2 linked regions of the Longibacter salinarum genome follow. The main gene of each other region encodes a partner of the protein of the gene in region 2 in a complex. Links are inferred from orthologs where the notes say so. Each region holds a gene or a part of one and is shown on either strand. Other genes may lie near its edges. The genes, in order: CRI94_RS03935 and uvrB.

What was found.
Region 1: the proteins of uvrB (region 2) and CRI94_RS03935 are in contact, whole or in part, in a crystal structure (PDB 7EGT), measured with the Thermus thermophilus proteins. The link is inferred for Longibacter salinarum from one-to-one orthologs. Residues at the interface, in WP_096411307.1 of Thermus thermophilus: Glu23, Leu25, Arg26, Asp27, Gly28, Glu29, Arg30, Phe31, Arg55, Glu326, Asp327, Phe328, Glu379, Ser382, Gln383, His398, Gly400, Arg401; in WP_096412145.1 of Thermus thermophilus: His654, Arg656, Phe657, Gln666, Asp668, Glu669, Lys680, Arg681, Leu682, Ser683, Lys685, Tyr686, Ala687.

Annotation. Positions count from the first base shown.
Region 1 is NZ_PDEQ01000002.1:80,190-94,927, reverse strand. What follows is about bases 4,561-7,606. They hold CRI94_RS03935 (ATP-dependent helicase), read right to left. Parts: upstream 7,243-7,606; coding sequence 4,879-7,242; downstream 4,561-4,878. Other genes in these bases: CRI94_RS03940 (hypothetical protein), read right to left, coding at 4,561-4,650. In the rest of the region: CRI94_RS03970 (M56 family metallopeptidase), read right to left, coding at 1-549; CRI94_RS03965 (BlaI/MecI/CopY family transcriptional regulator), read right to left, coding at 530-931; CRI94_RS03960 (hypothetical protein), read left to right, coding at 1,202-1,594; CRI94_RS03955 (DUF1223 domain-containing protein), read left to right, coding at 1,868-2,584; fluoride efflux transporter CrcB, read left to right, coding at 2,631-3,035; CRI94_RS03945 (hypothetical protein), read right to left, coding at 3,064-3,978; more of CRI94_RS03940, read right to left, coding at 4,054-4,560; CRI94_RS03930 (M1 family metallopeptidase), read left to right, coding at 7,742-9,760; CRI94_RS03925 (NupC/NupG family nucleoside CNT transporter), read left to right, coding at 10,347-11,636; CRI94_RS03920 (hypothetical protein), read right to left, coding at 12,273-12,746; CRI94_RS03915 (class II glutamine amidotransferase domain-containing protein), read right to left, coding at 12,915-13,745; CRI94_RS03910 (RNA polymerase sigma factor), read left to right, coding at 14,064-14,669; CRI94_RS03905 (hypothetical protein), read left to right, coding at 14,732-14,738. UniProt on the Escherichia coli protein: A helicase with DNA-dependent ATPase activity. Unwinds DNA duplexes with 3'-5' polarity. Translocates on single-stranded DNA with 3'-5' polarity. Initiates unwinding more efficiently from a nicked substrate than double-stranded DNA.
Region 2 is NZ_PDEQ01000010.1:37,360-51,968, reverse strand. Bases 6,229-9,145 are described here. They hold uvrB (excinuclease ABC subunit UvrB), read left to right. Parts: upstream 6,229-6,579; coding sequence 6,580-8,712; downstream 8,713-9,145. Other genes in these bases: pgm (phosphoglucomutase (alpha-D-glucose-1,6-bisphosphate-dependent)), read right to left, coding at 9,008-9,145; CRI94_RS16040 (amidohydrolase), read left to right, coding at 6,229-6,438. Also shown: CRI94_RS16070 (peptidoglycan-binding domain-containing protein), read left to right, coding at 1-355; CRI94_RS16065 (sigma 54-interacting transcriptional regulator), read right to left, coding at 449-1,804; rpsU (30S ribosomal protein S21), read left to right, coding at 2,297-2,581; CRI94_RS16055 (DUF2306 domain-containing protein), read right to left, coding at 2,805-3,335; rdgB (RdgB/HAM1 family non-canonical purine NTP pyrophosphatase), read left to right, coding at 3,495-4,085; dtd (D-aminoacyl-tRNA deacylase), read left to right, coding at 4,151-4,591; more of CRI94_RS16040, read left to right, coding at 4,759-6,228; more of pgm, read right to left, coding at 9,146-10,666; rpmE (50S ribosomal protein L31), read left to right, coding at 11,067-11,315; CRI94_RS16020 (thymidine phosphorylase), read left to right, coding at 11,504-12,856; CRI94_RS16015 (PspA/IM30 family protein), read left to right, coding at 12,948-13,730; CRI94_RS16010 (hypothetical protein), read left to right, coding at 13,786-14,268; CRI94_RS16005 (hypothetical protein), read left to right, coding at 14,403-14,609. UniProt on the Escherichia coli protein: The UvrABC repair system catalyzes the recognition and processing of DNA lesions. A damage recognition complex composed of 2 UvrA and 2 UvrB subunits scans DNA for abnormalities.

The sequences.
Region 1 (14,738 bases), on a different replicon or contig from region 2:
GAGCGCCAGAAGACTCACTCCGGCCAGCCAGAGCGCCACCCACACGGGTGCCGTGCGATCAATCGCGCTCTCCCACTGCGCGAGCATCTCAGGCGGAACGAATGCTCCGACCACAGCTCCGGCGGACTGCATCACGTCCCAGGGGGCGATCGACTCACCGGGCGTAGGCGAAGCCTGATCGGCCCCGACCTCAAACGGAGCGGGATTATCAGGCGGGCTCGGAGCGGGAGGGACCGCTGTCGGCGGCGCAGGCGCCGGAGGTGCGTTTGCGGAGGGCCCGGGCGGTACCGGAGGCGCAGTCTGCAACCCGCTCGACACCACCGGCAGGAGCAGCATTAGCACAAGCGCCGACACCGCCACGGAATAGCGCCAGATCGGCCGAACGTGACGGAGAAGCGCCAGAAGAAGGACGGCCGTAGCAGCGACCACGGCGCCCTGCCATACCGCCAGAATCAGCAGGTCGCCCAGAGGCGACGCGGCTTTCGACCAGACGCTCCAGAGTGAAAACGCGTCGAGCATCACCGGGCTATCACTGATTATCGATTCCATCGTCAGCATCATCAGATTGTAGAGAGTCCAGAAGTTCGCGGATGGCCCCGAGCTCTTCGCCGGAGACCCGATCGCCCGAAATTGCGTGTGCGACGAGCCGGCTAGCGGAGCCGCCGAACGCACGATCGAGTAAGTCGTCAACGAGACGCCGCTCCGTCGCGCGTTCCTCGACTGCGGCGGCATACACGTGGGCACGACTGGACTCGTCTCGCGTCACCAGCCCTTTCTCATGCATGATCTGCAATTGCTTGAGTACCGTCGTATAGCCGGCCTCATCGACGTGGTCAAGCACATGACGGACCGTGGACGGCCCTTCGCGCCAGAGTACGCGTAGCAGCGAGAGCTCCGCATCCGTAGGAAGAGGAAGGTTGGGATCAGACATCGGGGCGGGAGGCGTGGGAAGTACGATGGCATTCGTAGGATACTACGAAATGCTTCGTATGTCAAGTCAAGACGCCATTTTTTAGAAACACGAAGCCCGTCTGCTCGTGAAGACGGGACCGTTGGAGAACTAGAGCCGGTGACATCGTTGGTCGCAGGCGCTTGCATTGATCTCCGCGGAATCGCACGTTGTACGGGGGACGGCCCACGTATCCGGACTCCCCCGTTCTCTTCTGTCTTCTGCCGACTTCCTTCAATTTCCGCAGCCCCGATGGACACAATCCTTCGTATCGCTCTCACGCCCGACGCCACCGCCAAGGCGACGCCGTTGGAACTGCTCGAAGATTTTGCGGATGCCACGCCCGGCTGGCATTACTTGGAAAGCGAGTCCCAACACTATGCGGCAGAGAAAGGGGTGGAGGCCTGTGTCCTCCGTCACCAGCGCGGGGGACAGCCTCGCTACGTCGATCTAGCGTTCGCCGCAACCGACCCCGACAAGCCCTACAACCTTGAGCTGGTCCTGGTCAACGCACCGGATGCAGAAAACCATCTTGCTCCCAACGATCGTCAGCAGATCGGGCGGACCTTCCTCACGGCGATGAGGAATTATCTAGATGCCCGCCCCGGCCATGCGACGCTCGACGTGGAACAGGAACAAGAATAAGTTCCAAACCCTCTGGCCGATATCCATCGTGGCGTGATCGCACCATCAACTGGGGCGAGTCACAAATTTGTGACATCCGCCCCGCGTAAACAGCCGAACTCACTTCGTCATTTCTTGACATTCTATCGCATCAGCGGTATTCATGGGCCATACGTCCTAGAGTCCGCTGTGGTGAACGGTGTGTCCGCCCGTCCCGCTACCTGGCGGCGTCGATAACCTCCTGCTCGGACGGGTGGCTGACCCATGCTACGCGATCACATCCTCCCTGCCTCCGTGGTAGGGTTTCTTCTGCTATTTGGACTTCTCATTCTCGCAACCCGGCCCGCTCCCCCGGAAGCAAATGCGGTGCAAAGCACGGCTGTAGCCGTCGTTGAACTCTTCACCTCGGAGTCCTGCCTCACCTGTCCCCCCGCCGATTCTCTGCTTGGGCGCATACAGCGGGAGGCCCAATCGCACGGACGCCCCGTCTACACGCTCGATTTCCATATCGGCCACCCGGGCACAGGGCATGATGTGCCTCGCGCACTTCTAGACGTCTTTACCCAGCGCCACCGGCGATACGCGCAGAGCCTCGGGTCGCACATTTACTCGCCACAAATGATCGTCAATGGCACCGACGTATTTGTCGGATCCGACGAGTTTCACGCGCGGCGAAGTGTTGGCAGAGTGCTTCGTCAACACGCACCCGTTCGTCTCCATGCGCACGCAACGCCGAGACCCGGCGGTCGAATCGCCGTAGACGTCCGAGCAACCGGAACCTTCACCGATGCCGTGCTGAACATTGCACTCGTGACTCCGGACACAGCCGACCCCAATCCGGTACACGACGGTCTCGTTCGGGCATTCGTTTCTCACCCACTGGAGGCAGAAATCGTAGTTGACCTCACAATCTCACCTCTGGTGGACATATCAACCGCGCGCGTCATCTCGTTCGCCCAGGATGCGAAAACGCTTGCTGTTCTCGGAGCAACGGAGGCGAACATCGAGTAAGGGGATTCCCTCTCGATGCCTCCAATTCTTAACGTTCGCCCCTTCTGTGCGCTCCCTTCTACTGATCGCAGCCGGCGGCGCGATTGGCGCCCTGATGCGTCACGGCGTGTCGGCACTGGTCCATCGCTACGTTCCCGCCTCCTTCCCCTGGGGAACGCTAGCAGCCAATTTGGCCGGTTGTTTTCTCATCGGCGCATTATGGGCCGTATCCGAGCGATCGTCGTTCTCCCCTGCACTCGGTCTCTTCCTCTTCACCGGAATGATCGGTGCATTCACGACGTTCAGCACCTATGCCCTGGAAAGCCTCCAACTAATGCAACGTGGGCACGTGGTCAGCGGACTGGCTAATATCGCGCTTAGCACGCTCGCCGGGATTTTCCTCGTTCTGATCGGCATGCAAACGGCGAAATGGATCCTGGACACGGCGTCAGCAGCGGCCGGAACGGCATGACTCCACCACGCCCCGACCGAATATCGTGCTACGACCCCGCGTTGAAATCATAGATGATCGCCGCGCTCATCGAGAATCGAACGCCATCCCCTGCACGACCCGTTACATCCATCAGAGCAGGCGTGATGACGATCGGGAGGCGTGGTAGCGGCGTAATCGACATGCCGAGGCTCAGATCCTGACCCGTCCAGTTTGCGATCGCGTGGACGGGACGAAGCAGGCGGACAGCAAGGCTTCCGAAGACGCCCGCCCCCGTGTCCCCACGGAGAAACGCCCCTTCTGACTGAAACCGGTCGCCTCCGACGCCCACGCTCGCGGCCATGACCCCGAACGGGACCCACGGCCCGCCGTCGTGCAGTCGGGCGGATTTGCTGACGACGGCGTACGGACTGCTGCCGCCGTCCGTCCCCTCGGTGTGCCAGATGTTCTCCCATCCCACGGCGATGGCCGCAGACGCCGGAAGCCTCCGATGCAGCTTCAGGCTGACGGATCGATCTTTCGCGAGCTCGGTGTAGGTGTCGAGGATGTTCAGGGTCACGTCCAACCCGACCCATTTTTCCGGATCCCCAAAGCCGGCCCCCATCGTGACCACACCATCGGTCCAGTCTGCGTACCGAATCCGCTCTTGTACCGATGCCCCCGCGTAGACCTGTCCCCATCGCGCCCCAAACGCCGTGGGCGTATTGATCGTTGTGCCGGGCAGAACGGCAACAGCGGCCGGCAATTCGACACCTCCCCGCTCTACCGGACTGGAAAGCCTGTGCGTCGCACGTAGCGCCGCTAGGGTATCATCAGACGTCGTATCTGCTCTCGGCTCGTCGCTCCGTTCGGGCGCGTCCTGAGCCGCGACGGCAGCAGGGCTGACGAGAGCAATGACGATGATGCAAAGCAGGAGCACACGCATCGCAGGACGAGAAAAGGACGAGGGAGTGGGTGAAGACATCGACCTGGAAGGCACGGCTACACGTCAGCAGCGGTGCAACGGAACCGTTCGGTACATACCGTCAGCCTCGTCAGATTAAGACATGGACGATGCATCGAGAAGGGATGTCAACACGTCCTGAATGACGATAAACGAATCGGGCGGATCGAGCAGAAAGGACGCCGGCGCAGCATCCACCAGTTCGTTAAAGGCGTTCGTGGCCCGGACGAGCGCGGGGGCTTCGACCTCACCGCCAGCGATCAATCCGGCAACAGCCTTCGTCAGGCGCTCCGAGTGCTCGTCCGAGATTCCATAAGCCTCGAGTTGACCCGCGACGTATGCAATTGCCGCTTCGTTATCCGTCGAACGGGAGAGCAATTCGGCAAGGAGCGGGGCCGGAGCCGCCGTGATACGGATCGACCCTGTGGATGTCAGCTGTGCGCCACTGACAAGACGCTGCTGGAGAACGACGGCCATAGCGTTCACGCGCTGCTGGACAGCGTCACTGGCGAACGTCGCATTCTCGATCCGGGATGACTGGGATATCGCGCCGGCAACGTCACTTCCTGATACGTCACTTCCGCTTCCGCCCGTATCGGAGCCATCCTGTGCCCAGGCTGGAGCGGTTGTGAGCGCCAACATGACGAGAAGTGCGGAGACGACGCGGAGCGCAACGGATGAACGTGGAGACATGGGAGCGCATCGGATGTCGGATGGGTGCTGTTTCGGGCACGCCTTCGCGTGCCAGGCGACGGAAGGGGAAACCTCGCCATGCTCAACAATACACGTCCCATCCGTCCACCCACATCTTCGTCCGGATCAGGCGTCTCGGACTTCAGGCGCATTCGCTCATGCGTTCATTTCTACCCTCCACCTCAAAGCACGCGCACCCTTGGCGTATAAGCTTGCATCGGTGTGCATCTACCCGATGATGCGCAACCGGGCGTACTTCAACTTCAGCTTTTTATTGCCGATGTCCGACCCGAAGTACACCACGGCCGTCGCCTTTTCGCCTCTTCCTTCGACATCCTGAACTTTGCCCTCGCCAAACTTCGAGTGCTCGACGCGGACCCCCGGGACGATTTCTCCCTGCCCCTCGTCGTACACCACGCGACGCCCGCCACCGGACGACTGCTCGATGCGCTTCAGCTTCCGCTCCTTCCCATTTGACGCGCCGGAGCCGGATCCATCCCGAAGGTTGCGTCGGTAATAATGCGGATCGACACCATCATAATTCGACGAATCGGACCCGCCGTCACTGCTTGATTTGAAGCGGTTCTTTTTCTGATCGAGTTCGCCACCGCCGGCGGTACGCACGACATCCGAATTGATCTCGTCGAGGAATCGGCTCCGCGTCTTGGTCTCGCGGTCGCCGTAGCGGTATCGGCTGCGTGCCCAGCTCAGGAAAAGGTACTCCTCCGCCCGCGTCGCGCCGACGTAGAACAGGCGGCGCTCTTCCTCCAGGTCCTGCTTTTCCTTCGCCGCCATCTCCAGCGGAAAAAGTCCCTCCTCCAGCCCGGCCACAAAAACGACCGGATACTCCAGACCTTTCGACGCGTGGAGCGTCATCAGCGTCACCTGATCGGCGTCGTCCTCCTCGTCCTGACTCGTCATCAGCGCAATTTCCTGCAGGAAGACGCTGAGCGATGGATCGTCGCTTGAGGCCACAAAGTCAGCGATTCCACTGACGAGATCTTGCACGTTCTCCCAGCGCATCAGATTCTCGCGCGTGTGATCCTTCCGGAGCTCGCTGAGCAGGCCGGCCTCACGAATAATCTCCTGTGCCAGTTCATCCGCCGGCATACTCTCCGCCTTCGACGCATACTTGGCGATCAGGAAGCGGAACGACTCGACCGCATTCTTCGCACGGGTGGACAACGTATCGATGTCTTCGACACGCTCGATCGCCTGCCACAGGGTGAACCCGTGCTTATTGGCAAAATTCTGCAGCCGCTCCTGCGTCTTCCGCCCGATACCCCGCGTGGGGTAGTTGATCACCCGCTGGATGTTGGCGGTGTCGTTCGGGTTCACGATGAGGCGAAGGTACGCCAGCGCATCCTTGATCTCCTTCCGCTGGTAGAACGGCGTTCCCCCGATTACCTGGTACGGCACGTTCTCCTTTCGGAGTGCCTCCTCGATCGGTCGACTCTGTGCGTTGGTGCGGTAGAGAACGGCGAAGTCCCCGTGCGACAGCCCCTCGCGGACGTGGAGGTCACGGATGCGGCGTTCGATCTTCTTCGCCTCGTCCTTCTCGGATAGCGACTCCATGAGGGCGATGTACTCGCCGTCGTCGTTCTCCGTCCAGAGCTCCTTATCGAGTTGATCATCGTTCTCCTTAATGATCGAGTCCGCCAGCGCCAGAATACGCCCGGTCGAACGGTAGTTTTGCTCGAGACGAACGGTCGTCGCGTCCGGAAAGTCTTTCTCGAACGACAGGATGTTCGTGATATCGGCCCCGCGGAACGCGTAGATGCTCTGTGCATCGTCCCCGACCACGCAGAGGTTGTCGTGAGCGTCCGCGAGATTCCGCGCGAGCATGTACTGCGCGTGGTTCGTGTCCTGATACTCGTCGATATGGACGTACTTCCAGCGCGTCTGGTACTTTTCTAGGACATCGGGATGCTCGTCGAACAGTTCAAGCGGACGCAGGAGCAGGTCGTCGAAGTCCATCGCGTTCGCTTTCCGCAGCGCCTTCTCGTACGCCGGGTAAATCTTCGCCGCCGCGTCCTGAGCCCGACCCCGAGCGACACTAGCGTACTTCTCGGGCGAGACCATTCGGTTCTTCGCGTCCGAAATCAGGTTCTGAATGCCCCGCGGCGACACATCGTCCGTGCTCACGTTGAGGCGGTTCATCTGCTGCTTGATGATCCGCTTCGAGTCATCGGTGTCGTAGATTGAAAAGTCGCGCGAGTATCCGATCTTTTCGCCATCAATGCGGAGGACGCGGGCAAACGACGAGTGAAAGGTGCCGACCCACATGCCTTTCGTTTGATCGCCGACGAGCTTCTGCACGCGCTCCTGCATTTCACGCGCCGCCTTATTGGTGAAGGTCAGCGCGATAATCTCGTGGGGCTTCGCTTTGCCCGTTGCCAGAAGATATGCGATCCGGTGCGTCAGGGTACGCGTTTTTCCGCTTCCCGGCCCCGCGATGATCATCACCGGGCCGTCGGTGGCCTTCACGGCCTCACGCTGCCGCTCGTTGAGCCCATCCAGAATCCGCTTCTCGGCTTCCGGATCCGGGTCGATGGACGTCGGCTCTTCTCTCTGAATGGGGATCTGACGCATAAAACGAACGGGCGCTCTCTTTGGGACTTTCGGGACGAGGGAGGACAGGTGAAGCCTCCGCCGTCTTGCTGTTAGACATGCACGTTCCGTACGACGCGAAAAGTGCTACGTTCGCTGAAGATGCGGGAAACGGTGCGAAATCTGGCCTCACCACACACAGATTCGTGGGCATGGGCTACCATAAACACATATTATAAACATATTATACATGTCCAGTCGCTTCTTTTCAACGGACAATCCTCCATCGAGCCTGGCTGCGACGAGTCTATGTGACGGTAATCGAAAACAAAACGCATCCGTCTGACGAAAGACAAAAGGTTTTCCTGCGCCTCATGCGTTGATGCAACCATTGAGGCCCAGCCGGATTAAATGACAACACATGACACAACAAGTTGGCCCAGTGTAACGATTCGTCCGACCTTCCGTTGATGTTGTGCCTGTCCGCGCTCCCGGCGCGACAACGGACGTTCACTTTCTACTCCGCATTTCCCTTTCCCCCATGATATCACGCCTTCAGGCCGCTGGTGCGGCACTTCTTATGCTGCTGTTTCTCGGCTCTATGCCGGCCTCTGTCACGGCTCAGTATTCCGAGTCGAACGATGCAGCGAGTCTCAACCAGTCCTCCTTCGCACCAATCGAGTTTCCGAACCCGGATGTCTTTCGCGCAAGCGATGGGCGTCCCGGTACGGAATACTGGCAAAACGAAGCGGACTACGTCATCGACGTGACCCTCGACCCGGAAACGAACCGCGTCTCCGGGAGAGAGACCATCACGTACACGAACAACTCACCGCACGATCTGACGCATCTCTGGGTCCACCTGGAGCAGAACCTCTTCGACCCGGACAGCCGCGGAGCTCGACTCACCCCGCCGGATGCACGGTTTAGCGGAGCGTTTGAGAATGGCGGCTACGAGCTATCGAACATTCAGGTGAATCGCGGATCCGACTCGCGCGATGCGACCTATCGCGTCGACGGCACACGCATGCGGATCTCTCTCGACGAGCCTCTCGAAGCGAACGGGGGCACGCTAAAGCTCTCAATGGACTTCTCGTTCATCCAGCCGAAGTACGGTGCGGACCGACACGGACGCCTCGATGTTGAGAAGGGTACAGTCTACGAGTTCGCGCAGTGGTACCCGCGGATGGCCGTGTACGATGACGTCAACGGCTGGAATACGCTTCCTTACCTCGGCCAGGGCGAATTCTACCTGGAGTATGGGGACTTCGACGTGAGCATAACGGTCCCACATGACTACGTCGTCACGGCCAGCGGCGAGCTTCAGAATGCGGAGGACGTGTTGACCTCCACGCAGCGCGATCGACTGGATGAGGCCCGCTCCAGCGACGAAACCGTTCACATCATCACAGAAAGTGAAGCGGGATCCGACGCCACGCGTCCGGACGGCTCCGGCGAGATGACCTGGCAGTACCGCGCCGAAAACGTGCGTGACGTGGCCTGGGCCGCCTCCGATGCGTTCATCTGGGACGCAGCCCGCGCAAAAACGGGAGACGGCGATATTCTTGCGATGTCGCTCTACCCGCGCGAAGGGATCGGTACAGAGGGGAATCCGGGGTGGGAGCGCTCGACGGAGTACGTGAAGCACTCCATCGAGCATTACTCTGAAAAATGGGAGTCCTACCCGTATCCCGTCGCCATCAACGTCGCCGGAATCGTGGGTGGGATGGAATACCCGCAGATCATGTTCTGCTCGGTCGACGCCCGTGGCCGCGGTCTCTTTGGCGTGACGGACCACGAGTTCGGTCACACCTGGTTTCCAATGATTGTTGGCTCAGACGAGCGACGGCACGTCTGGATGGACGAGGGCATTAACTCCTTCCTCAACGTGTACTCGACGATCGAATTCTACGACAGCGACATCCAGACGCAGATGCAGCGACTGACCCGCGTCTTCACGGCGTCAATGAAAGGGATCGGCGGACAGCAGCCGTCGGCGACGCACGCGGATCACATGCGGCGCAACGCCCTCGGCTTCCTCGCCTACCGCAAGCCGGCCACTGGTTTATTGCTGCTCCGCGAGTGGATCATCGGCCCGGACGCCTTCGACGCAGCGTTCAAGACGTACATCGACCGATGGGCGTACAAGCACCCGCAGCCGTCGGACTTCTTCCGCACGCTTGAAAACGAAACGGGCGTGGACCTGGACTACTTCGTCCGGAGCTGGTTCTACGAGACCGACGTGCTCGACTTTGGCGTGACTGACGTCACCGTCCAGTCCAACGACGAGACGTTCGTTCGGGTCGAGAACAGCGGCGAATTGATGATGCCGATGCCGGTGCAGGTCACGTTCGAAGACGGCACGACGGAAGACCACCGTATTCCCGCCGAAGCGTTCGTCACCGGCGATGTCCACACGATCGCCGTGGATTCCACGTCCCCGGTAACAAAGGTCGTGATCGACGCGCAGCAGATTCTTCCCGATATCGATCACAGCAACAACACGTGGACCGCGTCGGACGCAAGTTCGACATCACAGTCTTCGGGTAGCGACTCCTGAAGCAGTAGACCAGGTAATTCTCACCGACTGGCCTCTTTCGCCTGCAGAGAGTCAATCCAGGGCGCCCCGACATCCGTCGAGGCGTCCATTTTTTTGTCTACGTCGGTTGAAGTAATCGCTGGACCGCATTTACAGCGGGATGTCTGGACGTCTACAACCCTAGAGCAGAAAATCGATATGCTGCGCTCTGGCGGCTAGCTACCGGACCGGTTGATTTCAAACCTGGATGTCTTCGCATGTCATCGGGAAGCAGACCTCGTGCGTCTCGTAAACGAAGCGCTATCGTCGAACATGATGCACTCTCCTGCGCCCATTCCCCATACTCCCGTGCATGTCGGCGCAGCCGTACCGGGAAATGCTGAAATGACACACGCTCTTATGAACGTGTCTGGTAGGTAACTCTGGCGGTGTAACGGCCTCCTCTTCACGACATCTTAGCGTGATTACGATTTTTCCTTCATCTCTCATCGAATCAGCATCGAGTTGTGCTTGCCCTCCTCGTGCCTGATTGTATTTTTAGAACACGTAGATGTGTCGCTGAGCTACGCCTGCCCTCGTTCCGCCCCCTTCACCTCGCTCCCACCGCATGTCTTTCCCCATCGCCCTGCTGCGTGGCCTGATCGGGCTAGCCGTTTTCATTGGAATCGCCGCTGCCTTCTCGAGTAACCGAAAAGCCATTGACTGGAAGCTGGTCCTCTCCGGGGTTGGATTACAGGTGGTCTTCGCTCTCCTTGTCTTGAAGACCGGTCCCGGTGAGTTGCTCTTTGATGCCATCGCGACCGGCTTCCGTGATCTGCTTAGCTTCACGTACGAGGGCACGAAGTTCATCTTCGGCGAACTCGGCAATCCCCAGATGGGCAATAATTTTGCCTTCCAGGTATTGCCGACGATTATTTTCTTCGCATCCCTGATGAGCGTGCTTTACTTCTTGGGGATCGTGCAGCCGCTGGTGAAGGGCATGGGCTGGTTGATGCAGAAAACCCTCGGCATTTCCGGCGCCGAGTCGCTGTCGGCCGCCGCGAACGTGTTCATCGGACAGACGGAGGCCCCCCTCGTGGTCGAACCGTACGTCGAGAAAATGACGCGCAGTGAGCTCATGACGCTAATGTCCGGCGGAATGGCTACAATCGCAGGAGGTGTACTGGCGGCATACATTAGCTTTCTCGGAGGCGAGACCGAGGCCGAGCAGGTTCTGTTTGCGAAGCATCTTCTGTCCGCCTCGATTATGAGTGCGCCCGCTGCGATCGTGACGGCAAAGATTTTGGTTCCGGAAACGGAGGAGCCTGAAACGCGCGGCGCGACCGACATGAACGTCGAGAAAGAAGATGACAACGTCATCGAAGCGGCGGCAACGGGCGCCGGGGAAGGCCTGAAGCTGGCGCTGAATGTCGGCGCGATGCTCCTCGCGTTCATTGCACTGATCGCCGTCATCAACTGGGTCCTCGGCGGATTCGGAAATATCACCGGTTTGAACGAAATGATCGCCAACGCATCCGGTGGGCGGTTCGAAGGGCTGACCCTCGAGGCCGTCTTTGGATTCATCTTCGCCCCACTCGCCTGGGCGATGGGCGTCGAAGCGGCGGACATCCTCAGCTTCGGTACGCTCCTTGGCGAAAAGGTCGCCGTCAATGAGTTCGTGGCGTACGCATCGCTTCAGGACCTGAAGGATGTGATGAGCCGTCGCTCGGTCATCATCGGCACCTACGCGCTCTGCGGCTTCGCCAACTTCAGCTCGATCGCAATTCAGATCGGCGGCATCGGCGGCATCGCGCCGTCACGCCGCAGCGAAATCGCGGCCCTCGGACTGCGCGCCGTCCTCGGTGGAGCACTCGCCTCGTGGATGACGGCCACCATCGCCGGCGTGCTTGTGGCTTGAGGGTTCAGGGTTCACGGTTCAGGGTTCAGGGTTCAAGGTTCAGGGTTCAAGGTTCAGGGTTCAGGGTTCAGGGTTCAGGGTTCGACGGACTGCCGAATAGCCTGAAGAGAATGCCCTCTGAGATAATAAACAAAAAAGCGTCGCACGGCCGGGCGACGCTTGATCCCTGCGAAAATGGAAGGACGGCCAATCATCGAACCGAACCGGAAAAGACGAGTCAGGATGGTCCTGAGATGTTACCCATGTTGCCGGGACCACAGGGTTCAGGGTTTCGGGCTGGCTACCGGACGATTTGATTTCAATCCGGATCATCTCTGTGCGACATCGAGAGAGGGACCTCGTTAGGTCTTATGGATGTCGAAAAAAGGCGTGAGCGTCGAGCAATGACAAACTCTCACACGGCCATGCTCCCATACTCTCATACTCCCACGCATTCGAAGAACACCTGCGCCGGGGAATGTGGACGTGACGCAGGCTCCAGTGAAAGTGTCCGGTAGCCAGGGTTCATGGGGCACGCCGTGGCGACATGGATAACAGGTCCCCTCGGCTACGCGGTTGAAGGGCTATTTCTTAACCCCTGCCCTGTGCCCATTCTCTCTTTCCCCCGCTCCCCCTTTCTCCCGCTCCCCCATTCCGTCACTCTCGTTCCCCAACCGCTTCGCCGCTTGCGTCCGAGTCCAGCGTCCGGGGGATGGAGCCATCCTCCAGGCGTGCGCGGAGTTCGTCCCACTGCGTGCGCAGTTCACCGTCGAGGTGAGGCAGGGCATTCTCGATCAATCGAGCGGCGTCTTCCGTCCGATCGAGCGCAGCGTAGACCTCGGTCCCGATCGTCAGAATGCGGTCGCGCATCTGTGGGCTGCCCAGTTCCTCCCAGTTGAGCTTGCCACGCAGACTGTCCATCTCGGCTGCGGCACGTTTCATGTCGTTCCGCTCGTACGCGTCGATCATTTCGCCCACATCCTTCACGACGGCAGATTGCTGCTCGACCCAGGCGCGAGCGCGATCAAATTGCTCGGTTGCGCTCGAGTCCCCTTCCGATCCACCACAGCCGGCAAACAGGAGGAGCACAACGATAAGAAAACTGAGGGCAGGACGGTTGCGAAAAGACATGTCCGTCGGAGCGATTCGTCAGGGAAGCGAGGTGCGCGCAGGAACGTAGTCCCTGCTGTCAAGACAGGAGACGATTCCACGACGAATCCGTTTCCACAGCGCCGGACGAAATTGCTTTTCGGGTGCACTGGAGTCGATTCATTCTCCAGCAACGCAAGCAGTCGGCCCTCATGCACTTGCCGTGGCGACGTGATCGATGTGTGCATCGGCCGTGACGGAGAACACGCTGTCACCCGGTACGGACGTCCACTCTTCGTCCGTAAATGGCTCGCTTACCAGAATGCGGGCGGCGTAGGACTCTCTCTCGGGCGTCCGAGCGGCGTGCACCGTTCCACAAATCCCGCAACCGCGAGGCTCCGTCCGGAGCAGCGACCAGAGCGGTGCCCCGATGGTGCATCCGACCAGTCCGTCCGTTGTGCCACTATTCCAGAGCACCTGAAGCAGTGGCATTTGCATGCCATCTCCGATCGACACGTCCGTATCCGCACGCTGACTCCAGCGAAGCACGTTCCACGTAACGGCCCGGAGCGTCCGCATGGGCGTGCGTGACGGCATCTGATCGCGCCGTTCCAGCAGCAGTTGAAAGACGTGCTCTGCAAGGGAATCCGTCTTCAACGCATCGCGGCGCCGCGGACGGAGTGCTCCCCGAATGTCACTGCAGACGGCTTCTGCCGAGGCGATGGATACACGAATCACCGCCATCGAGGCGCCTTCCACCAGGGGCTGGAGCACGCCTCGCTCCGACCCCGGTGGCGGACACCATGTCAGTGACGTTCGGCTCATCCCATCCTGTGCAGCCGATCGTGTGCGCCGGCTGTAGGGCTGCGGTGTGCGCTGAAGTCGAGTGGTGACATTTCCTTCGCACACGTGAGCCGTTCCCCAGGCTGGCACACCCCGACCGCTCTTTTCTCCAGTAGCGATTCTCTGCTCGTGCCGCTCCACCAGTTCACAGTCCACCCGAGTCGGATGCGTTGCGACCATTCCGTACAGGTATGACATCATCTCGCAGACGTTGGGAAAGATCAGCCGTACCGGCGAGGTCTGCCTTCCCTCTCCGGCACGTGTTACGTATCGGACAGTAGTGGCGGCGTTACGTATTAGACGTGAACCACATGGTCCGCCAACCGTCGTTTCTCTTACCGCACCGGGCGACGAGACGCGATTGGTATTATTGCTACACGCCACGACCTCGGGACGACCAGTGCGTGAGGCATCTTTTTTTCTGGACCGTACAATAATTGAAGACAGCGGTGCGTTCGCATCATCCCACGCGACGTCACCGTCTGGTGATCGATCACGAGCGCTTCCCACACGCGCATGGCTCCCACCGACGAAGAACTGGTTTCCGCTTACCTGGAGGAAGGTGATGAACGTGCCTTCCGACAGCTTGTGGAACGATACCAGGACCAAATTTTCGGCTATATCATGAGCATGGTTAAAGATCGTGCTCTTGCCAATGACCTGTTCCAGGAAACCTTCCTGCGTGTGATCAACGCGATGCAGGACCGGCAGGGGTCGTACACCCGCCAGGGATACTGGAAAAGCTGGGTCATGCGCATTGCGAGAAACGCGACCATCGATCACATGCGGAAGCAGAAGAAGTGGGCTGATGTGTCCTCAGACGAGGAGGAAGGCTATTCTTTCTGGGACCGGCTTCCGGATGATGCGCCGGTTGCGGATGAAGAATTGCATCGCTCGGAGCAGCGCGAGTGGCTCGACGAACATATCGAACAGCTCGCACCGGAGCAACGAGAAGTGCTGCTTCTTCGCCAGACGACGGACCTGACATTTCGAGAAATTGCTGAGCTTACCGACGTATCGATCAACACGGCCCTGGGCCGGATGCGCTATGCACTCAAAAACTTACGCAAGATGATCGAAGCGTCGGGTAAGACGTCGCTCGCCCCGACCGTGGACTCGTAATCACCCAGCGACTCCACGCCTATTCTCTGCCGCTTGCTGTTCGACGACCCGCACCCGCACTTATGGACG
Region 2 (14,609 bases):
CTCGTTTCTCTACAAATACTCAAGTCCGCTACACCCCGGCCGGCCACTGCGAAACCGATCGTGGCGGAATCTGAAGACATCGTCCAGACGAATGGCTATACGGGGGTTGAGAGGCCAGCTTCCGAATCCGGTTGGAAACGCCACGGACTTCGCAAACCCGTACATCTACTTCAAACGCCGCTACGGTCGTGCTCCAAATTACCAGGAATGGCGGAATTACATCGCTCGCCATACCAAGCGGTATATGGAGTGGATCGGCGAGGTGGACGGCATCAAACAGTTCGGACGAAACACGTTCTACATCAATAAACGTGTTCGCAACGTACCGACCGGCGTCGTCAAAATCCGATGGTAGATAATGGGAGAGCGTTTCCCTGAGCTTCCGAGTCCTGGATCAATCAGTGTAACACGTGTACCCAAACGCACCGATGTCCCCAGCATCCTGATCTCATGACTGCGCTTTACGCATCTGGATCGTCCGGCGTGTCACCTGCAAACGCTCAGCCGCCTGACTAACGTTTCCATTGGCATCCTCCAGTGCGATCTCTACCGCGAGATCTCCGGTCCTGCGGCATAGCTCCTTTAACCCAATTCCCGACGCGATAGCCTGTCGAATGTACTGACGAACGTTGTTATTCCTGAGCCCCGTTTCGCGACCCAACAGACGTCCATCCTCGGCCGGCAGGTCTGACATCGTGATCAAGCCTCCGGCGAGATGCCGTCCGCCCATGCGGCGAATCAGCTGCCGTAGCTCGCGCACATTCCCAGAAAAGTCTCGACCCATGAGGGCATCTTGAACCAAAGGATCGAGATGAATGGGCGTCTCGGTCCCGATTTCTGCGAGAAAGTGATTCGCAAGAAGGATGATGTCTTCGCGACGATCGCGCAGTGGTGGAAGGACCATCTCCCATCCCGCAATTCGGTGATACAGGTCCTCGCGGAACGTCCCGCCCTCGATCATTTTCCGCAGGTCCCGGTGCGTTGCACAAACCAGTCGAAACTCGGCCGAGCGCCACGTATGACTTCCGACACGCTTGAACGTCTTTTCCTGGATCACGCGCAGTAACTCCGCTTGCAGCGTCCCCGGGAGGTCACCGATCTCATCCAGGAAAAGGGTGCCTCCATCCGCCAGTTCGCACGCCCCCACCCGTGTTTTGAGGGCATTTGTAAAGGCACCTTTTTCGTGTCCGAAAAACTCACTTCCAGACAACTCGGGGACGATCGTCGTGCAATCGAGAACCACAATTTTTTCCTTATCTGGTCGCGGGTCGAGCGTGTGTATCAATCGGGCCACAAGCTCTTTTCCAGTCCCTGTCTCTCCCTGGATCAGGATCGGGCCTTGAGAGAATAGAGCCGCTTCAATCGCTCGACGAAGGGCCTGCTTCCACGCACGGCTTCGACCGATCAGATGACGGCTCACGATCGGCGCATCGATCCAGTGCTCAATTGCAGTCCACCGGTCGAGTCGCCCCTGAATGGACCGGGCAACCTGCGATGGGCAATGGTACGAGATCACATCAACAGCACCGAGGTCGAGCAATTTCCAGGCATCGGATGCTGAAATACGGTCCGTCACCACGACGACGATCCGCCCGTCTCCCACATCCCCGATCAGCTTCTCGACCAGTTGAGATCCGGACGCAGCCACGACGATGATGAGCCCTTTTTCTGGCAAGAGGTCGTCACGAAAGACTTCCGCCTTGATTCCAGCTTCTGTCAACGACAGGCATAGCTCACCGACGACTCCGGCATTATTACTATGGACCCATACCGGTTTATCTCCCTCCGTCGTACGTGCACCCATGCTCCCCACCTCGAGCCCCTCTCCGATCTACATGGCCACGCCGGCGGATCACGATGCCATGCAGGTAGGGAAAGGGGACACAGATTCATCTGCTGAGCCTTTGCATTGAAGCACAACGCCGCCTGCCCCGGAACGGTAGCGCGACACCATGCACTGGAAGGGGGTAAGAAAAACGCAACCCTGGAGTCACATATGAAGATACGATTTGGCCGAATCGGAAACGACAGGCGAACCCGCCCAATCAGGATTGTCCTGACTGCACCTGCCGCGACGGCGACGTGACTTGATATGAGCGACTTTTTTCGTTGAACGCCTCAAACGCAGGATTCGGGGCGATCTCAAACACTGATTTCATCGTCAGTTCCTCCCCCCAACCTTGCACCACCTTCCCGACGCGCGTATCGTACGGACTCCCGTTACCGCGTTTTCGGCGCTTGCCATCGCGGCAGAAACATGCTCGTTGCGGTTCTGTTGTACCCTGTCCGCAAACCCGTGACGTCTCCTGTCGATGCAGGGGACGACCCGAGCAAACCGTCACTCGAACAATACCTTTTCCAGAGGGGATTTATTTTGGCTGTTGGTGTTAAAGTACGAGGAAACGAATCGATCGATCGCGCGCTCAAGCGCTTCCGCCGCCAGGTAAACCGCAGCCGCGTGCTGCGCGAATACCGGCAGAACATGGCGTACATGAAGCCTTCGGAGGAGAAGCGGCTTCGCGCTAAGAAGTCTCGCCGGCGTCGCCACCGCAATCGCGGCAAGAACCGGAAGCGGAAGTAATCCGCTCGCTCGCTGCGACCTGACGGTTCAGCGTCGCACGAGAACAGCGCTCGTTTGATCGCGACCTGCAGCGGTCCCCCTCCCGGGATCGCTGCTTTCGCGTACCCATACGAAGCGTCTCTTCGTATCAGAAATCAAAAGGACGACTCCATACCATGGAGCCGTCCTTTTTCTATGATACCTTCTCTCGTTTCTCGGTCTCCGTTCCGTGAACCCGGGAAATCTAATATCCTGCCGGCACCGCATCCACTCCCGAATCTCGGTAGACCGGCCGGAGCCGTTCGATCCATATCGCCCCGATCGTGGCTGGCAGCCCCCACAGCACAAGTCCCGTAATTGCGACACTCCACCCCACGGATACGCCGAAATATCCGGTCACCCAGGGCCCGATGTACTGAAAGAGATGCGAGTTGGTCGCCATAATGAGACCGACGACCGACCACAGCATGTTGTAAAGATGCCACTCGACCGGGTGGTCGAAGGCCTCTCGTCGGATCATGATATACAGACCGACGGAAAGCTGAATCATTCCCCAAAACGCAAAGACGTGGAAGATGCCGTAGTCCAGTCCGCCAACACGTGCGAACGTCAGAATGTCGGCCGGAATAAACAACGACGACAGGCAAAGACTGTACATCGACGCACCGTACATCCACCCGACCCGCTTGTGCAGGGTCGTTCCCTTCGACAGTACGCAGGTTGCGATCCCCAGAAGAAGGGCCGCTACTCCCGATACGGTGTGGAAAACAAGCATGTCAAGCGCGGAGGGTAGATTCTTCGTTTGCCCGAATCACGTGAACGGTGGCGTGGCTGTTACGAATCGCCTTGACACCTCTTCCCTCCGTCGCTAGCTTTTCGCCGGGTGTCGCCTAACTATCCGCCGGTCGCTTTTCCCATCCCCCTATCTTCTTTTATGGCTTTTCGCTTCCTTCTCGCAACGCGCAACCCCGGCAAGGTCGAGGAAATTCGCGCGCTACTGTCCGATCTCGATGTCGAAATCCTTGCCGCCGATACGTTGGACGAGCCGATCGATGTCGAGGAAGACGCAGAGACCCTGCGCGGCAATGCGGAGAAGAAGGCACGAGCATACGCCGACCGGTTCGATCTTCCGGCCCTTGCCGACGATACCGGACTTGAAGTCGATGCCCTCAACGGGGGACCGGGTGTTCATACGGCCCGCTTTGCCGGCCCCGATGCTACGGCCGCTGACAACACAGCAAAGATGCTCACCGAGTTGAGCACTGTTGATGATCGCTCGGCTCGCTTTCGCACCGTGGCCTGTTTCATCGACGAAAAAGGAACACCACACTACTTCGACGGGGTGTGCGAGGGTGAAATTGCAGAGGCTCCCCGCGGCGATCAAGGATTCGGATACGACCCGATTTTCGTACCAGAGGCCCACGAACAGACTTTTGCCGAAATGGACGCCGGGGCCAAGAATGCCATCAGCCATCGCAAGAAAGCGATGCACGCGTTCCGACACTTCCTCGAACAGCGCCTGTAAACCCCTTCCGGACCGGTATCCCAACACGTCCACACTTCCACACATCCACACCTTCACACCTAAACATGGTAGCCCTGGTTCAGCGCGTAAGTGAAGCATCCGTCGTCGTCGACGGCGAAACGACGGGCGCAATCAATGACGGTCTACTGGTCCTACTGGGCGTCCGCGATGGCGATTCTGAAGCTGAGAGCGAATGGCTCGCGAATAAGGTCGCCAACCTCCGGGTCTTCCCCGACAGCGACGGCAAGATGGACGAGTCCGTGCTCGACACCGGCGGGGGCGTACTCGTCGTCCCGCAGTTTACCCTCTACGGCGATGTATCCGGCGGCCACCGGCCCTCGTTCACAGACGCAGCGTCCCCCGGTCCCGCGAAGGAACTGTACCTCGACTTCGTGGATCGCCTATCTGACATGCTCGGCCGCCCCGTCCCGACCGGCGTGTTCGGAGCCATGATGGATGTCCATCTTACGAACGACGGCCCCGTCACCCTCTGGATCGAAAAATGATTCGAAGTCGAAATTCTAAATGCGGATTGAGTATTGAGAATCAGGGATTTCGGAGATATGATCGCGCCTCTAATTCCACGCGATCTCCATCCCCTTCTCCTTCTCCCCCTTTCTCCCTTTCGCTTTCGCCTTTCATCTCCCATATCCCAATCCTCACACCTCACACTATGCGTCTCGTCGCCTCCCTCCTGCTCCTGGCCGCTACGCTTGTGCTGGCGCCACCCGCCGACGCCCAGCCCGCGGCGGATTACGTCGTTCACAACGCCAATGTCTACACCGTGGACGCAGACCAGCCGCAGGCGGAAGCGTTTGCCGTACGCGGCGACCGGCTCGTCATGGTCGGCTCGAATGACGATGTCCTCGCCTCGTATCCGGACGCAGAAAAGCGGAATGCAGAGGGCCGTACCATCGTGCCCGGCCTCATTGACGCTCACGTGCACCTGATGGGACTCGGTCGAAGCCTCTTGCAGGCGAACCTCGTCGGCACGCCGTCGAAGCAGGCTATCATCGATACGCTCAAAGCATTTGCCAGCGACCTTCCCGAGGGCGCCTGGCTGCAGGGGCGCGGCTGGGACCAGAACGACTGGCCCTCCGCCGGCTTCCCCACGCGGCAGGACCTTGATGCTGCTTTCCCCGACCGCCCGATCTATCTCGAGCGCGTCGACGGGCACGCGGGCTGGGTCAACACGGCGGCGATCGAGCAGACCGTCGGCATGGAGGCACTCGAGCAAATGGACGACCCGGAGGGCGGGAGCATTCGGCGCGATGACGAGGGTGTACCGACCGGCATCCTGATCGACGCGGCGGCTGGCATTATCACAAGCGAAATCCCGGAATACTCCGAGGACCGCCTCGACGAAGCCCTCACGCGCGCCCTCGATCAAACCACACGGTACGGCCTGACGAGCGTTCACGACGCGGGCGTAACCCGTGCCGATGTCGATCGATACCAGCGCTTCATCGAGGAGGACCGCTTCCCCGTCCGCATGTACGCCATGATCGCCGGACGGGGCGACACATTCGATTACTTTTGCCGGAAGGGGACGATCGCGTCGGGCGACCGTCTTCGCGTGCAATCGGTCAAAATGTACATGGACGGCGCCCTCGGCAGCCGCGGCGCCGCCCTGCTGGAGGATTACAGCGACGACGCCGGCAACCGAGGTCTCCTGATGACGCAACCCGACGAGATGCGTAAGGACGTTATCGATGCGATCCGGTGCGGCTTTCAGGTCAACACGCACGCCATCGGCGACCGAGGCAACCGCGTCACGCTCGACGCCTACGAAGCCGCCTTCGATTCCCTCGGCGAAGGCATCGGACGGCACCGCGTGGAGCACGCGCAGATCCTCCACCCCGACGACCTGCCCCGGTTCGCCGACATGGACGTGATCGCCTCGATGCAGCCGACGCACGCGACGAGCGACATGCCGTGGGCAGTCGACCGACTCGGCAACGAGCGCCTGAAAGGAGCCTACGCCTGGCAAACCCTCAAGGAGAGCGGCGCGCACCTCGCGTTCGGCTCCGACTTCCCGGTCGAGGACGTCGATCCGCTGGAAGGCTTCCATGCCGCTGTGACCAGACAGGATGCCGACGACATGCCAGAAGGCGGCTGGATGCCGGAAGAAACCGTGTCCCGGGAAGCCGCTCTGCACGCCTTCACACTCGGCGCCGCCTACGCCGCGTTCCAGGAGCAGGAGATCGGCTCCCTCGAAGCCGGCAAAAAGGCGGACTTCGTCGTATTGTCGCAGGACATCATGGCGGTGCCGGACGACAGCATCCTCGACACCCGCGTCGTCGCGACCTACATCGACGGGGAGGCTGTGTATGCCACGGACGACTGGCAGTAGAAGCCGCGGCGTGACGTAAGGGCTCATCGCAATGCGCCCTTACGCACCCGTCGCATTTTCCAGTAGATGCCGCGCAACCCGCCCGCCGTGCCGACGTTTGACGTGTGATCCGTAGTACCCGCTTCAACAGCACGTCTCTGTATGTCGTCTTCGCCCCCCAACATGTCCGTCGACGTCGATCCGCACTCCGCCTTCGAGCTGGAGTCCGAGTTCGAGCCGATGGGCGACCAGCCCAACGCCATCAATGAGCTCGTCGACGGCCTCCATCGTGGGGACGAGTACCAGACGCTGCTCGGCGCGACGGGAACCGGCAAAACCTTTACCGTTGCTAATGTCATTGAGGAGATCAACCGGCCGACGCTGGTGATGAGCCACAACAAGACGTTGGCGGCGCAGCTTTACGGCGAGCTGAAGCAGTTCTTCCCGAATAACGCCGTGGAGTACTTCATCTCCTACTACGACTATTACCAGCCGGAGTCGTACATCGTCCCGAGCGACACGTACATCGAGAAGGATGTCGCCATTAACGACCGGATCGAGCGGCTCCGCCTCCGCGCTACCTCCGAGCTCATCAGCGGCCGCGACGACGTGCTGGTAGTGGCGAGTGTGTCTTGCATCTACGGTCTCGGTTCGCCGGAGGAGTTCAAGAAGGAGATCATCCAGGTCGAGCCCGGCATGGTGATCGACCGCGACGACCTCCTCCGCCGGTTCATCGACCTGTTTTACCAGCGCAACGACATCGAATTCGAGCCGGGCACCTTCCGTGTGCGCGGCGATGTCGTCGACCTCTTCCCCGCCTACTTCGAAGAACGTGCCTTCCGCATCGAGTTCTGGGGCGACGAGATCGACCGTATCAGCGTTTTCGACGCGACGAGCGGCAAGGAGATCGAGGAACTCGACCAGCACCTGACGATCTACCCGGCGCAGATCTTCGTCACGCCACAGGACCGGCTCCAGCGAGCGATCGACGACATCAAGGAGGAGCTCAAATGGCGGCTCGCGGTCTTACGCGAGGAAGGCAAACTGGTGGAGGCCCAGCGGCTGGAGCAGCGCACGGAATTCGACATCGAGATGATGCAGGAGGTCGGCTACTGCTCTGGCATCGAGAACTACTCGCGTCACCTGACCGGCCGCCAGCCCGGTGAACGGCCGTTCTGTCTCCTCGACTACTTCCCGGATGACTTTCTGCTGGTCGTCGACGAGAGCCACGTGACCATTCCCCAGGTGCGCGCCATGTACAACGGCGACCGCGCCCGGAAGCTGAAGCTGGTGGAGCACGGATTCCGGCTCCCGTCAGCGCTCGACAACCGGCCGCTCACGTTTGAAGAGTTCGAGCAGCAAACGCCACAGACCATCTTCATGAGTGCCACGCCCGCCGACTATGAACTGGAGCAGAGCGGAGGCGTCTTCGTCGAGCAGGTGGTGCGCCCCACGGGCATTCCCGACCCGGAAATCGATATCCGCCCGACCGGGAATCAGGTAGACGACCTAATGGAGGAAATCCGCAAGCGCTCGGAGAAGGGCGAACGTGTGCTCGTCACAACGCTCACGAAGCGAATGACCGAGGACCTCGCCGACTACCTCGACAGCTACGGTGTGCGCGTCCGCTGGATGCACTCGGACATCGACGCCCTCGAGCGGGTCGACATCATCCGCGGTCTGCGACTGGGGGAGTACGACGTGCTGGTCGGCGTCAACCTCCTGCGTGAGGGCCTCGACCTGCCGGAAGTGTCGCTCGTCGCGATTCTCGATGCCGACAAGGAGGGCTTCCTCCGCTCCGAACGCTCCCTCATCCAAACCGCTGGTCGCGCGGCCCGTAACGTCGACGGGCAGGTGATCCTGTACGCCGACGAGATCACCGACTCGATGCGCCGCATGATGGACGAGACGGAGCGGCGCCGGGAGATCCAGCTCGAGTACAACGAGGAGAACGACATCACGCCGGCCCCGATCAAGAAGTCGCACGACCAGATCCGACGCGGCACCGCGATTGCCGACGAGAAGGGCGACGACCACTCCGGACAGAAGCGCCAGCACTACGGCGGACCCGAGCAGCTATCGTCGAAGGTGGCCGACCCGGTCGTGAAGTACCTCGACAACGACCAGAAGCAGGACCTCATCGATCAGATGAAGGAGGAGATGCAGGAAGCGGCGGAAAACCTCGACTTCGAGCGCGCTGCCGAACTCCGCGACAGCATCGAGGACCTCGAGGAGCAACTCGCCAGCGACGACGGCTCCGGCCAAGCCGCCAGCAACAAAGCGTCGGGGGAATGAGCTGTGAGGTTTGGGGTTTGAGGGAGGAGGGGAAAGACGAGAAAGGGCGAGAGGGAGAAAGGGGGAGAGTCGGGTTAAACGAGTAACGGGCCACGGCGATAATTCGAAGTGCCTCAGCGTTATCCCCAACTCTAACCCTATGGTCCCGACAACATGGGTAACACCTCAGGACCATCCTGACCGTCTTTTCCAGTTCACGTCGATGCTTGTTTATTATTCCGGTGGTCATTCCCGGTCAGGTAATTCGACAGCCCGTCGAACTCTGAACGCTGAACCTTGAACGCTGAACTCTGAACTACCCCACAGCCGGTGCGCGGTCGAAGGCGGTGCCAACCAGTAGTTGCGCCTCGTCCAGCAGGCTCTGGAGGTGCTTCTCGCCCTTGAAGCTCTCCGCGTAGATCTTGTAGATCGCTTCGGTACCGGAGGGGCGGGCGACGAACCAGCCGTTCTCGGTTTCCACCTTCAGCCCCCCGATCGGGGCGTCGTTGCCCGGTGCGTTGGTCAGGATGGCCGTGATCTCCTCACCCGCCAGCCGGTCGGAGTCCACCTGGTCGGGCGTAAGGTTTTTTAGCACCTTCTTCTGGGCGGGCGTCGCGGGAGCATCCACGCGCTTGAACACCGGACTGCCGAATTTTTCCGTCAGCTCCTCGTAGATCTCGCTCGGATCCTTGCCGCGCTTCGCCGTAATCTCCGCCGCGAGGAGACCTGCGATGATGCCGTCCTTGTCGGTCGTCCACGTCGTCCCGTCTTTGCGCAGGAATGACGCGCCTGCGCTCTCTTCCCCGACGAATCCGCAGCGACCGTCGAGCAGCACGTCGACAAACCATTTGAAGCCCACCGGCACCTCGTGCACCTTCCGGTCGTGGTGTTTGGCGATTCGCGTGAGGAGCCCGGAGCTCACGACCGTCTTCCCGAGTCCGGCATCTGAGGGCCAGTCCGGACGGTGCGTCAGCAGGTGATCGAGCATGACGCAGAGATAGTGATTCGGCTGCATCAGCCCACCACCGGCCGTGACGATACCGTGGCGATCGTGGTCGGTGTCGCACGCGAACGCCACATCGTACTCGTCCTTCAGATCGATGAGCGATTGCATGGCGTACGGTGACGACGGATCCATGCGGATGGCACCGTCCCAGTCGAGCGTCATGAAAGAGAATGTCGGGTCGATACTCGTCCGTAGCACATCCAGCGGGAGATCGTAGTGCTCCGCAATCGCCATCCAGTAATGCACACCGGCACCGCCGAGCGGGTCGACTGCCAGCTTTAACCCGGATGTGCGAATCGCCTCCATGTCAATGACCGAGTCAAGGTCGCGGACGTAGTTGCCGAGGAAGTCGTACTCCTGCGTCGTATCCGCCCGACGTGCCTCATCCTGGCCGACCCGCTTCACATCGGAGAGGTCGTTCTCGAGAATCTCGTTCGCCCGCTGCTGAATCCACGATGTCGCTTCCGTCCCGGCGGGACCGCCTGTCGTCGGGTTGTACTTGAAACCGCCATCCGTGGGCGGGTTATGCGACGGCGTAATGACGATACCGTCGGCGAGCCCCTCCGTGCGCCCATCGTTGTACGTGAGAATCGCGTGTGAGACCGCCGGCGTCGGCGTGACGCCGTCATCCGCCGCGACCATAACGGTCACCTCGTGCGCCGCGAGCACCTCCAGCGCCGTGGCATGAGCGGGCAGAGAAAGCGCGTGCGTGTCCATGCCGAGAAAGAGCGGCCCGTCCGTCCCCACCTGCGCACGGTACTCACAGATCGCCTGCGTCGTCGCAAGGATATGATCCTCGTTAAAGGTTCGATTCAACGATGTCCCACGGTGTCCCGACGTACCAAACGACACGCGCTGCGCGTCGACGGACGGGTCCGGATGTTCGGTCTGATACGCCCGCACGAGGTCGGGAATGTCGGCGAGGGCGGACTCCGGCGCAGGCTGGCCGGCAAGTTCGTGTACAGACATAGTCGGAACGATAAATGAGGAAGAGAAGAGCGGGCACAGCGAACAGAGTCAACCTCCACCCGAATGGTAAGACACCGAGCCCGCATTCTCCACCTGTTTGCACGACTGTAAAATCAGGCGTCCGAAAGCCAACGTGACCTCGCTTGAAGCTATCGAACCGGCGCCTATCTCATGGCAACATTCACTTCGCTATCAGAATCACACTGGAACCGGGTCCTGTGCTCCACATAGCAGACCGTCACATCATGCCGATGTACACATCCCGGTCTTCGCGCTCCCTTTCGCGGCTAATTCGAATGGAAGGGCGGGTAGAAGGGGAAACTTTCAGGACGAGTAGCCGTGATGAAATGGCTACGAGCCAAGCCATCTGCGCGCACCCTCCAATCTGCATTTCCGAGTCATGAAGAAGGACATCCACCCCGAGTACAACGAAATCACCATCAAGCTGGCCGACGGCTCTGAGTTCGTCACCCGCTCCACGATGGATCGCGACAACTACGAGTCCGAAGTCGACTCGACGAACCACCCGTTCTACACGGGCCGCCGCCAGTTCGTCGACACCGCTGGTCGTGTGGAGAAGTTCAATCGTCGCTACGGCCTCAACCAGGACGACGAAGAAGGCGACGAAGGCGAAGAAGACGACGAGTAAGCGTCTCGCCGCTGCATTTCGTCGGCTGACCGGACCTAGGGTGCCACGCGCGCACCGCCTCCGGCATCTCGCCGTCCGGCGCCAGCATCGACCTCCGAGGGCCATTCGCACAGCGGATGGTCCTCGTTGCGTTCCGGTCGCTGGCGCTTCTTTCGATCTGATCTCCGTTCCCTAAACCTGCAGTTTGCATGCCTGACGTCAATCCGGTCCACCTCATCGCCCACAAGCGCGACGGCCAATCCCTGGATCCCGATGATATCCGCGCGTTCATCAATGCCTACACGGCTGGCGACGTCCCGGACTATCAGATGAGCGCGTTCCTGATGGCCACGTATCTCAACGGCCTGGATGACGCGGAGGCCGCCGCTCTCACGGACGCCATGCTCCATAGCGGGCGCGTGCTGGATCTTTCCGACCTCTCGGGCACAAAGGTCGACAAGCACTCCACCGGCGGTGTTGGCGACAAAGTCTCGCTCATCCTCGCCCCCGTCGTGGCGGCGTGTGGCGTCCCGGTGCCGATGATCTCCGGTCGCGGCCTTGGCCACACCGGCGGTACCCTCGACAAGCTGGAGTCCATTCCGGGCTTCCGTACCGACCTGTCGATCGAGACCTACCGTCAGCAGCTCGAGGACATTGGACTCGTCCTCATCGGGCAGACCGCCGAGATGGCTCCGGCCGATCGCAAGCTCTACGCCCTACGCGACGTCACGGCCACCGTCGAGTCCATCCCGCTGATCGCCGCCTCGATCATGAGCAAGAAGCTGGCGGAGGGCATCGACGCACTGGTGCTTGACGTCAAATGCGGCCGCGGCGCCTTCATGAAAACGGAGAAGGACGCCCGCAAACTGGCTGAAACGCTGACGGCCATCGGCGAGAAGAACGGCACGCCGACCACGGCGCTCATGACCCGCATGGACGTGCCGCTGGGTCGCGCCGTCGGCAACTGGCCCGAGGTCGCCGAAAGCATCGAATGCCTTCGCGGAGAGCATGACGACTCCGAACTGATGGAAGTCACCATCGGCCTAGCCGGCGAGATGCTCGCTCTCGGCGGCGTCGCGGATTCGCCGGAAGAGGGGCGCGAGCAGGCCCGGGCCTCAGTCGCGGATGGCTCGGCTCTGGACACGTTTCGGACGCTGGTGGAGACCCAGGACGGCGATCCGACGGTCATCGACGATCCGTCCTCCCGCCCTGGCTCCGAGCCCGTCGCAGAGGTCGTCGCCCCGGACTCCCTGCACGGCACGATCACGGACATCGACGCACTCGCAATTGGCTTTGCAGCCGTCGACCTTGGCGCAGGACGCCGTACGAAGGAAGACACTGTTGACCCGACGGCTGGCCTCGTGTTCGAACGAAGAGTCGGTGACCAGGTAAAGCCAGGAGACGTGCTGGCGCGCCTGTATGCAAAGGATGAATCACGCGTCCCGGCGGCACAGGAGGCGATAGCCGACGCGTTCACGGCAGGCGACGAAGCTCCGGAGTCAACCTCGGCTATTCTGGACCGCTACACCCGTAATGGTTGGCTTCACGGTACCAACGCTTGAGTGTCTGTGTAACATTTCTCGTTAAAGAGAAGTATACTGAATGGCATTCACCACCCACGCTTTTACCTGCTGATCGAACTCACCCGCCGTCATGTCTGTCTGGTCCCGGTTTACGCGGTTTATCAAGTCCATCTTTGGAGGAGCGGTCTCCGCAATGGAGAACCCGCGCCTCATTCTCGAACAAAACATCCGGGAACTGAACGACCAGGTCCCGGAGATGAATGAGAATATCGCCACGGTCAAGGCGAATATGATCATGCTCCAGAAGGAGTCTAATAAGACGGAAAAACAGGTCAAAGACCTGACGGCCAAGATTCGCACCGCCATTCAGTCCGACCGGGAGGACATCGCCCGCAAGTACGCGATGCGCCTCGAGTCGAAGAAAGCGGAGCTGGAGCGCACAGAGAACCAGCTCACGAACGCCGAGCGCGCCTACGAGAAGGCGCTGAAGGTCAAGAAGGCGTTCATGCGGGAGAAGGAGAAGAAGATTCAGGAAGCCAAAGACGCGCTCCGTCAGCACGAGCAGGCGCAGTGGCAGGCGGAAATTGCGGATACGCTGGAGCAGTTTGAGGTCTCCGGCCTCGACCAGACGCACGACGAGATGCTGAACCGCCTCAACGAGCAGACGGCCAAGAACGAGGCCCGCATGGAGCTGGCCCTCGACTCCGTCGATACGGAGGCGATGCAGATCGAAGAAGACGCGGAAGAGCTGCGCGCCGCCGAGATCGTCAACCAGTTCAAGATGGAGATGGGTATGACGGACCAGAAAGAGTCCGCACCCGCTTCCGAGGAGGAGACGATCGACCTGCCGTCCGAAGAGGAACGGGAGGAGCCGTCCAAGACCATCGGGCGCCAACGCACACAGTCGGAATAGGCGGCACGCGTCCGTGCATGCACGTCGGCGGTCGAATCAAACCCGGGTATCGGCGATGAAGAAGGAGGAATTCGAACGGATCAAAGAGGCGGAAAAGAAGCGCCTCCGGCTGCAAAAGCGTCTGCGTGAGATCAAGCGTACGTCGGAGCGACAGCAAGAGTCGGCCTCCCTCGTTCGCAAGATGCAGAGCGCAAGCGCTTCGCTGCTCCGCGACACCCAGTCGCTGCTCGACTCGCTGTCGGCCGAGGTCGCCAGGTCGCAGGCCCGTCTCGAAGTTGCGATGGACGACGAAGCGAATGCTCCGTCGACGACGGCCTCAGAGGAAGATGTCGCGGCGTTCGAGCGCGAACAGTCAGCTGCTGATCGCGAGGCGCGAGCACGTGACCTCGTGCGCCAGTTCAAGGAGTCGGTTCAGCCGTCCCAGGCATCCGAAAACACGAAGCAGGAAGCTGACGACACACCCGCCCCGTCGCCCGAAGAGAATGACAGCGAGGACGACCTGCCCGACAAAACGATCGGTCGCATGCGCGATACCTGATTGTTCGTGGCAGCCGCAAGCGTGGTAACATCGTGACCTCCTGACGCGTACTACGAACGCAACGAGGCGCATTCGACTTCCTCCCACCCGGCCTCGTGATCCGGGAGCTTTTTGATCGACCCCTGCCGTCCGGTATGAGCCGAGAACCGATAAACTACACGCGGGAAGCATTTCTGCACCGCGGCAACCTGCTTTTCCTGGTTGCCGGTGTCGCCATCTCCCTCGGCATCGCAAGTGTCACAGCGATGCCTGCCTGGCTGCCGCTTATTTTCGTCATGGCCGGCGAGCTTCTCTACATGGGCATTATGCCGCGCAACGAGCGGTATCGCCGACACGTTCGT